DNA from 3 places in the Desulfitobacterium sp. THU1 genome. Region 3 is predicted to be linked to each of the others. Evidence: a T-box and tRNA genes for the amino acid it is inferred to sense, from the RefSeq annotation. Region 3 holds a T-box; the other regions hold tRNA genes.
The links. The T-box of region 3 lies ahead of thrS (threonine--tRNA ligase). A T-box ahead of a tRNA ligase gene usually reads a tRNA of that ligase, here a tRNA-Thr.
Positions count from the first base shown of each region.

Region 1: it has a tRNA-Thr gene. The T-box ahead of thrS (threonine--tRNA ligase) is inferred to sense a tRNA for this amino acid. The anticodon was not compared.
Region 2: it has a tRNA-Thr gene. The T-box ahead of thrS (threonine--tRNA ligase) is inferred to sense a tRNA for this amino acid. The anticodon was not compared.

Region 1 covers NZ_JBBWUA010000027.1:25,385-28,668, reverse strand. The annotation lists gene AAC978_RS15285 (DEAD/DEAH box helicase) at 1-1,472, shown strand, start outside; tRNA gene AAC978_RS15280 (tRNA-Thr) at 1,609-1,683, opposite strand; gene AAC978_RS15275 (aminotransferase class V-fold PLP-dependent enzyme) at 2,239-3,284, opposite strand, start outside.
Region 2 covers NZ_JBBWUA010000027.1:31,598-34,881, reverse strand. The annotation lists partial or broken gene AAC978_RS15325 (hypothetical protein) at 1-1,136, opposite strand, end outside; tRNA gene AAC978_RS15320 (tRNA-Thr) at 1,285-1,360, opposite strand; gene AAC978_RS15315 ([Fe-Fe] hydrogenase large subunit C-terminal domain-containing protein) at 1,509-2,780, shown strand; gene AAC978_RS15310 (DsrE/DsrF/DrsH-like family protein) at 2,866-3,284, shown strand, end outside.
Region 3 covers NZ_JBBWUA010000023.1:29,514-32,797, forward strand. The annotation lists gene AAC978_RS14385 (bacteriohemerythrin) at 1-262, shown strand, start outside; gene ytxC (putative sporulation protein YtxC) at 508-1,389, shown strand; T-box leader at 1,417-1,672, shown strand; gene thrS (threonine--tRNA ligase) at 1,783-3,284, shown strand, end outside.

The DNA.
Region 1 (3,284 bases), on a different contig from region 3:
CTGAGCCATTACTTAAATCGGTGATTAATATGGGCTTCGAAGAAGCCACACCGATCCAAGAGCAAACAATACCCCTTGCCTTAAAAGGTAAGGATGTAATCGGTCAAGCTCAAACGGGTACGGGAAAAACAGCGGCCTTTGGAATCCCTTTGATTCAAAAAATCGCCGAAACATCGGAAGATATTCAAGGGATTGTACTTACCCCCACTCGTGAATTAGCAGTACAGGTCGCTGAAGAACTCAATAAAATCGGTCAGTTTAAAGGAATCCGCACGTTGCCGATTTACGGTGGGCAAGAGATTGATCGCCAGATTAGGGCGCTGAAAAAAAGACCCCATATTATTGTAGCGACACCGGGTCGTCTCATGGATCATATGCGTAGACGGACCATCCGACTCCAAAATATTAATATGGTTATTTTGGATGAGGCCGATGAAATGCTGAACATGGGTTTCGTAGAGGATATCGAAACCATACTTCAAGAAATCCCAGAAGCACGTCAAACCTTGCTGTTCTCGGCGACCATGCCAAGGCCAATCCAAATTCTCGCCCAAAAATTCATGAAAGATCCAGAGCTCATTAGCATAAAGGGCAAAGAGGTTACGGTTGCTAACATTGAACAAGATTACATTGAAGTACCGGAAAAGATGAAATTCGATGTTCTTTGCCGCTTGTTAGATATTCAATCTCCTGATTTATCCATTGTTTTTGGACGGACAAAAAGTCGAGTGGATGAGCTTTCCGAAGCCTTGAATAAACGGGGCTATTCAGCGGAAGGAATTCATGGAGATTTATCTCAGAGCAAACGGGATAGCGTCATGAGACAATTCAAAGACGGTTCCATCGAAGTCTTGGTCGCTACAGATGTTGCAGCTCGAGGGTTGGATATAAGTGGCGTAACCCATGTCTATAACTTCGATATCCCGCAAGATCCGGAAAGCTATGTGCATCGGATTGGTCGTACAGGCAGAGCGGGAAAAACAGGCCTGGCTGTAACCTTTGTCACCCCTCGGGAAATAGGTCATCTAAGGCTGATTGAGCAGCTTACCAAACGTAAAATAACCCGCAAAAATATTCCTACTATGATCGAAGCTATCGAAGTTCAGCAACGGGTTACCATAGAAAAAATACTACGCGTCATAGCAGAGGAAGACCTCCAAAATTATAAACACCTAGCCGAAAATTTATTGGAAGATACGGATTCGGTGACTTTGCTATCCGCAGCCTTGAAAATAATGACAAAGGAGCCTGTTCAGGCTGTAACCGAATTGACAGGAGTCGCCCCTTTACGAGTAAAAGGTAATCAAGGACGTCCCGATCAAGGTGGATATGCTAGGGATCGACGCGGAAGTTATCGCGATGGCGGACCCGGTGGAAACTATCGCGGCAGACAAGGCAAAGGAAATTCTCGTGGTAACTCAACGGGCACACGCGGCCATTCCGGAGCAGGTAGCCGTAACAGGGACAAATAATCGTAGACTTTAGACATAATTTATTGCAAAGGCCATTGCAACAGGATAAATTTCTGTTTGCAACGGCCTTTGTTACATTATACGTTTATCTCCTAAATAAAAAAAACACCGCAAATTTGCGGTGCCGAAATCCTACTGGAGCCAATGGTCGGAATCGAACCGACGACCTGCTCATTACGAGTGAGCTGCTCTACCCCTGAGCCACATTGGCATTTTTTTAACGACTGTAATTCTACCTGATTTTCTTTGGGAAGTCAACTGTCATAGACCGGGTCTTTGGTACTGTGATGTTTCAAGATCATGTGCACAGATGCTCGCCTATTCTCAATTATAAGCTCTATTTTTGCTTATTTGAGAAAATTCGTATATTTTGATGTCTATTTTTGTTGAAAAGATTGACTTTAAGCATGTCCCATGATACTTTTTTGTAAGAGTCAGGAAATAAAGTAATCAAAGCCATACAATAACTGGCGCTTTATCTTCTGGACTTGCGCAGTGAGAATCCCCAGACGTGGGGATTCTTTTCATTTTCACAAGGTCATGTTCCATTCAATGTATTAGACTTATGTACATAAAAAAATAAGACCCTGCCATTTCTGACAGGGGAAGAAAATATATATCTTCAAAGGAGGCTAAAAGGAAAAGGTATGGTTATATAATAGCCCATAAAAGTGAGCAATATGTTGCTAGTTTGTGAACGATTTGTGAAATGTTGTAGCAAATTACTGAAAAAATATCTATTCCACAGAATAGGATTGTACTTACTTTAATATCCCACCCTCACCGAGCGTAAGGATCTTGATCTAGCACTGACAATTCGCCCTAATATATCAATGAAAGTATCAATTTCTTCTTTAGTGTTGTAAAGGCCAAGGCTCACTCTAACCATTCCTGGATGAGGCAAGGAGGGATTAGCCATGTGTTGGTCCAGCTCCTGCTTAGAGATATGCAGAAGCCTCTGAACATAGGGTTGGGCACAAAAGCAACCATTGCGTACAGCGATTCCTCCCTCGCGAGCGAGAAGCTCGGCCACATCTTCATGAAATAGTCCTTCCACATTGAAGGGTATAACTCCAATCCTTTGCGAGAGTTGTTGTTGATTAAGAGGGATTCCCCCATAAAACACTAGGCCATCCATCCAACGCAGACGTTCATAGGCGTATCCCAATAATTCTTCTTCATGCTGTAACACCTTTTTCATGCCAAGAGCGCTTAGGGTCCGGATCGCAGCAACAAGGGCGACGACCCCCATCAGATTAGGCGTTCCGGCTTCTTCTTTATGAGGTGCATCCTCCCAAAGTATCCGGTCAGGCGTCACCAGTTGGGCTGTCCCTCCGCCCGTATAATCCGGAGCTCCTTGTTCAAAAAATGCCCGTGGACCAATCAAAACTCCGATTCCGAAGGGTGCATACATTTTATGGGCTGAGAAGGCTAAAAAATCAATATGTTCAGGGGAATGGCTTGGACGCATATCGACTGGAGCATGGGGAACTAGCTGAGCTCCATCGACGCAAATCTTTGCTCCATAACGATGGGCTAGTTCTGCAATCTTATGAATCGGATTTCGATGGCCTGTCACATTGGAGGCTCCGGAAACCGTCACCAGCTTGACAGCCCCTTGGTACCGCTCCAGTTTGGCCAAAAGATCGTCCATGCGTAAGCGGCCTTGTTCATCAACCTCTATGTAGTCGATAGAGAATTTTTCCCGCCATGGCAGAAGGTTAGAGTGGTGTTCCATCCAGGTAGTCAAAACGACGTCTCGCTTGTGCTTCTGGTAAAAACGATTGGCTAACTTGTTCAATGCTTCTGAAG
Region 2 (3,284 bases), on a different contig from region 3:
GTAGCCCCCGTCGATCCTGTCGGTCCGACTGTTCCATCTGCCCCGGTAGCTCCTGTGGCTCCCGTCGCTCCTGTCGGTCCGACTGCTCCGTCTGCACCGGTAGCTCCTGTGGCTCCTGTAGCTCCTGTCGGTCCGATTGCTCCGTCTGCCCCGGTAGCTCCTGTGGCTCCCGTCGCTCCTGTCGGTCCGATTGCCCCGTCTGCACCTGTGGCCCCTGTGGCTCCCGTCGTTCCTGTCGGTCCGACTGCTCCGTCTGCCCCTGTAGCTCCTGTGGCTCCCGTCGCTCCTGTTGGTCCGACTGCTCCATCTGCCCCTGTAGCTCCTGTAGCCCCCGTCGCTCCTGTTGGACCGACTGCTCCGTCTGCACCGGTAGCCCCTGTGGCTCCCGTCGGTCCGATTGCCCCGTCTGCCCCGGTAGCTCCTGTGGCTCCCGTTGCTCCGATTGCCCCGTCTGCCCCGGTAGCCCCTGTGGCCCCCGTCGATCCTGTTGGTCCGATTGCCCCGTCTGCCCCGGTAGCTCCTGTGGCTCCCGTTGCTCCGATTGCCCCGTCTGCCCCGGTAGCTCCTGTGGCTCCCGTTGCTCCGATTGCCCCGTCTGCCCCGGTAGCTCCTGTGGCTCCCGTTGCTCCGATTGCCCCGTCTGCCCCGGTAGCTCCTGTAGCCCCCGTTGCTCCGATTGCCCCGTCTGCCCCGGTAGCTCCTGTAGCCCCCGTCGTTCCTGTCGGTCCGACTGCTCCGTCTGCACCGGTAGCCCCTGTGGCTCCCGTCGTTCCTGTAACTCCGTTGACCGTCCATATCGGGTCGAGTTCTGCAGGTACTAAACGATGAGCTGTCGTCAGTTCTCCAGCAGCATCCTTCCCCCATGCGGAAATCTTTATGGCATCAGAACTAGTGAAAAAATTAAATTCAAATTCATCAAATTCGGCGAAGAAGGTCTTCGATGCAACCTCTCCAGAAGCTAGATCAAATAACTCCAAGGCATATTTTGTCTTCGTTGTCCCTGTCACGAAATATCCCTCTATTTGAATTGTTGCTTCAAGTACATCATCATTGGTTGCTTTTACTGTAAACGTTGTAGTTGGCCTAATACCAGATACTGGTGTGTTTTCAATCAAGCCGGTTGTTAATGAAGCCAATTTTTTCTCCCCTTTCATAGGTTTTATTGTACTCACTACTTCATACTATGCGGCTTGTACAGATAAGTTCCAAAAGAGAAGCTCTCGAAAATCTCTAATGATTGAATAATAAAAAACACCGCAACTCTTTGCGGTGTAATGTTTAATATGGAGCCGATGGCAGGACTCGAACCTGTAACCTGCTGATTACAAATCAGCTGCTCTACCAATTGAGCTACATCGGCTTGTCTTGCGACAGAACTTATAATAGCATAAGGCAAAAACTTTTTCAACATTAAAATCAATAAAAATTTTTCCAAGTGAATTTCTATCTTCAGAGTTAGCAAAGCAGGTTAGGGGTATACTAATTTCTAATAAAAGGGAGGGCAAATAATGAGTCCAACTTATGAAGAAATCTTCGGCCGCTTGGTCAAAGCCTCTTACCAGGGAAATCTTCAAGAGGAAATCGATGCTATCGAGTCTGCAGGGGATGAGCATACTAAACATTACGTTCAGTATGCCTTAGGCAAGGGCGACCCAGATAAGGTTGTGTTTCAAGTCAAATCTTGTGATATGGGAAGCGTTGATGAAAATCACAATTGCGAAGCGGCCTGCCTTTTTGATGCAGTGGTCCGTGATATGGAGGGCCATGTAGTCATTCAAGACCGTAACTGCACCCATTGTGGCGAATGTATTGAGACCTGCTCCCTCGATAGTTTAGTTGATAAAAAAGAATTCATCCCGCTTGTTGAACTTTTGCAAGGGAAGGAAGTTCCCGTCTACGCCATGGTCGCTCCCGCCATTATTGGGCAATTCGGCAGTGAAGTTACAATGGGTAAGCTCCGTGCGGCCTTGAAGCATTTGGGTTTTTACGGAATGGTGGAAGTGGCACTCTTTGCCGACGTCTTAAGTTTAAAAGAAGCCTTGGAATTTGATAAGCATGTTAAAACGGATAAGGACTTTGTTCTAACCAGCTGCTGTTGTCCGATCTGGGTGGGTATGGTCAAAAAAGTTTACGATAAGCTCGTCCCCCATATCTCCCCTTCTGTTTCCCCTATGGTGGCCTGCGGGCGTGGTATTAAACGTATGCATCCCTGTGCTAAAACTGTATTTATCGGCCCTTGTATTGCCAAGAAGGCAGAGGCCAAGGAGCCCGATATTCGGGATGCAGTGGATGCAGTCCTCACCTTTCATGAGCTCAAGCAGATTTTCGAAGCTACGGATATCCATCCTGAAGATATGGAGGATATCCCCAGTGAACACTCCTCTACCAGTGGTAGAATATATGCCCGCACCGGCGGCGTATCAAAATCCATCTCTGATACTTTAAACCGGATCCGACCGGATAAACCGGTGAAGATTAAGTCGATCCAGGCAGACGGAATCAAGGAATGCAAGGCTATGCTAAGCGACATTATGAACGATGATATTAGGGCAAACTTCTACGAAGGGATGGGTTGCATAGGCGGTTGCGTCGGTGGCCCCAAGGCTTTACTTCAAACCGACAAAGGTACTGCATTAGTAAACAATTACGGGGCGGCGGCCGATGCCCCGACTCCTGCAGATAACCCCTATGTCCTTGAGTTGCTTCAACAACTAGGAATCGATAGCGTGGAAGAGTTGCTAAGCGGGGAGTCGGCAGCAATCTTCCAGCGTACTTTCTGAATGGGACTTTTGAACGTGACTTCGTTAAGAGGCGATTTTGCCCTTGACAACGTTAGACAATTTGAATTTCAGGGAGGTCCAGACCATGGATACACAACAAAAAACAACCATCCCATCTAAACTAGCTGAAGAACCAGAATCCAACTCGGGCGGCCCCTCCACGGACCTAGCTAAAAATAAGAAAATGACCCTCCTTATGTTCAGTGGTGATTACGATAAGGCACTCGCTGGTTTAGTCCTTGCCAATTCCGGGCGGGAAATGGGCATGGATGTCACCATGTTTTTTGCTTTTTGGGGACTAACTCTAGTACGGGACCCTGGTAAAATGACTTTCGAAGATAAAACCCTTTTTGAGCAGATGTTTGGCTTGGTCACTCCCAAGGGAATCGAAGATTTGCCTCTTTCCCGTATGAATATGGCGGGGCTGGGTAAAGCCATGCTCAAAGAAATGATGGAAGATGATGACACTCCACCTCTTACCGCCTTTCTCAATGGAGCACGGAA
Region 3 (3,284 bases):
CTTAGAGCTCAAGGACTATACCATTTACCATTTTAAAACTGAAGAAGACTATATGTTGAAAATCAAGTATCCGGGATACTTCAAGCAGAAAGTTGCCCATGATGATTTTATCAAAGAGATCGAAAACATTGATTTAGATGCTATTGACCACGACCAAGATGGACATACGCGCAAGCTTTTGAATTTTATTTTCGACTGGGTACTTGATCATATTCTGAAGAGTGATTTTGGAATTAAAGAATTTATTCGCATTACAAGATAAAAATGTTTAGGCCTGACCACAAATTGGCAAGCGCTTGCCAATTTGCTGTCAGGCCTTTTTGTATTGTCAGATAGTATAACCCCGATGCATGCATTCCTCTGGCATAATCAGATGAAGGAATAAGGATGTCACAACCTGGCAATAGTAGGGAATATATGGTTTCTCGAAATAGCTAGAGTATTTCGTTTGAAGCCGAAATATGAGCAAACCTTGCTCATATACTCTACTATGGAGGGGATGCTAGGTTGGAACAACACTCCGTTCAGGTTGGTACACAATATTATCGAGAAAGCATCTACGAGCGCCTTCGTCAGCTCCAAGAGGAAGAGAACCTACCGGTTGTGCTTCACGAGTATCAGCAAGGGAAGCGCTGGTTAATTGATTGCGAGTTTCAAATGGAAGCTATAGAGGATGAAAGGGATCAAGAGATCACCCAAAAAATTCATAGCTACTATTTAGCTAATGCCATCGCTGAAACAATCCTACTCCACTGGGAAAAGGATCATATACGCTGGTTATTAAGAAGAAAATTTAAAATGAAACGAGAAGAAGTCGTGCAGGTCTTTGAAAAAGCTCTCCAGTACCTCAACGAAGAATCACGAGAGTGGAAGGGCTACCGGATCCATCGCAAAGCGTCCTTAGTCAATCAAATCGTAAAATGCCTGGAGGCACAGCCCCTCTTCGATATGGAAGGTTTTTTGCGCTTCCGGGCTAAGGGTTATAAGGAAGAAATCAATAAAGCAGTCAGCTATGTAGTTAATGAGCATGTTATCGCCACCGAGTATGTGGAGTTCATCAACTTGCTCAAACACTTTGTAGATTCTCAAGAGCCTCGTATTCATACCTTGCATGTGGGCATTACAAAGCAAGGCAAATTCAACCTTTATAATGAAGAAGGCAAAAGGATGACCAAGAAGACCATGGATGATTTGTTCTTCATGGATTCTTCGCAAGAGCTGACCTATGAAGATATGCTTGTCAGTGCCTTAATCGCTGTGGCTCCGCGGGAAATTGTGTTGCATATTCGTTATGAAGGGTATCAGGATACTTTGCAAACCATCTGCCAAGTTTTTGCAGGACGTGTCAGCTATTGCAGTGGTAGCTGTTCTATCTGTGAGAAGATTTGACAAAGCTTTTCAGGGTCGATATAATTATTTAAAACAATGATGGGGAAAGTATTTTGCTTTGTTTTTATGTAAGAGAGGAGATGCCGTGGCTGAAAGCGTCTCTCATGAAGAAGCGGAAGAAAACCACCCCGGAGTGCTGAGTTGAAGCTGAGTAGGCTCGGACGTCTGCCCGCGTTAAGGGAGCAAAGAGAAAGTATCAGGCCGTGAATGCCCCACAAGGGATTCGTCGGTCCGGAGGCTTTAACTTGGGTGGAACCACGGGAATAATGCTCTCGTCCCATATGGGATGAGGGCTTTTTGTATTAATTCCAAGAGTATAGGACTGTAGGATAATATTTGACTAAAGAATCTTCGACAAATGGGTTAGAAAATTTGAAAAAGGAGTTAACGAAGATGGTAAAGATTACTTTAAAGGATGGCTCGATTCGCGAAATCGAAGCCGGCAAGAGCCTCATGGAATTAGCAGCCTCTATCTCCAGAGGTCTAGCGAAGGCTGCTGTAGCAGGTAAAGTGGATGGTAAGCTGAAGGATTTATCCTTCCCCTTGCAAGAGGATGCAGAGGTGGAAATCATCACAGCCGATAGTGAGGAGGGCTTAGAGGTTTTGCGCCACTCGACCTCTCATATCATGGCTCAAGCAGTGCAGAATCTTTTCCCCGGCACGATATTTGGTATTGGGCCGGCTATTGCCAACGGGTTTTATTATGATTTAGATTCTGAACATGTATTTACGCCGGATGATCTGGAAAAGATCGAGGCCGAAATGCGCCGCCTGATTAAAGAGAACAATGCCTATTCGCGCAAGGAGGTTTCCCGTAGCGAAGCTCTCGAATACTTCGGTGCCAAAGGCGAAAAGTATAAAGTCGAACTGATCGAAGGTCTTCCGGATGATGCGGTTATTTCACTCTATACACAAGGTAATTTTACAGATCTTTGTGCCGGTCCCCATATCCCAGCTACCGGGGTGGTGAAGGCCTTTAAGCTGATGAATTTAGCCGGTGCGTATTGGCGGGGTAGCGAGAAGAACAAAATGCTGCAACGGATCTATGGTACGGTCTGGGCTAAAAAGGAAGACTTGGATGATTACCTCTTCAAGCTTGAAGAGGCAAAACGCCGTGACCACCGCAGGTTGGGTGTGGAGCTGGATCTATTCAGCCTCCATGATGAAGGACCGGGCTTCCCCTTCTTCCATCCTAAAGGGATGATTCTGCGCAACCAATTAGAAGATTTCTGGCGTCAAGAGCATCGCCGCCGGGGGTATCAGGAGATTAAGACTCCGATCATTCTCAGCCGCGAACTATGGGAAAACTCGGGACACTGGGATCATTACAAAGACAATATGTATACCACTAAGATTGACGAGGAAGATTTTGCAGTCAAGCCCATGAACTGCCCCGGTGGGATGATCATGTATAAGCAAAGACTCAGAAGCTATCGGGATCTCCCTATTCGAATGGGCGAGCTGGGCTTAGTCCATCGTCATGAACTATCGGGAGCTTTGAATGGACTCTTGCGGGTGCGCAACTTTACCCAAGACGATGCCCATATCTTTATGCTTCCTTCCCAGATCAAAGATGAAATCAGTGGTGTCATTGATCTCGTCGATCATTTCTATAAGGTTTTTGGTTTCGAGTACCATGTGGAGCTCTCCACACGTCCTGAAGACTCCATGGGAGCGGATGAGACTTGGGAAATGGCCACTAACGCTCTACAGGAAGCCTTAGACGCGAAGAAGATTAATTATAAAATCAACCCAGGAGACGGAGCCTTCTACGGACCGAAAATCGACTTCCATCTCCGGGATAGCTTAGGTCGGACCTGGCAGTGTGGAACCATTCAGCTGGACTTCCAAATGCCGGAGAAGTTTGACCTTACCTACATCGGCGAAGACGGACA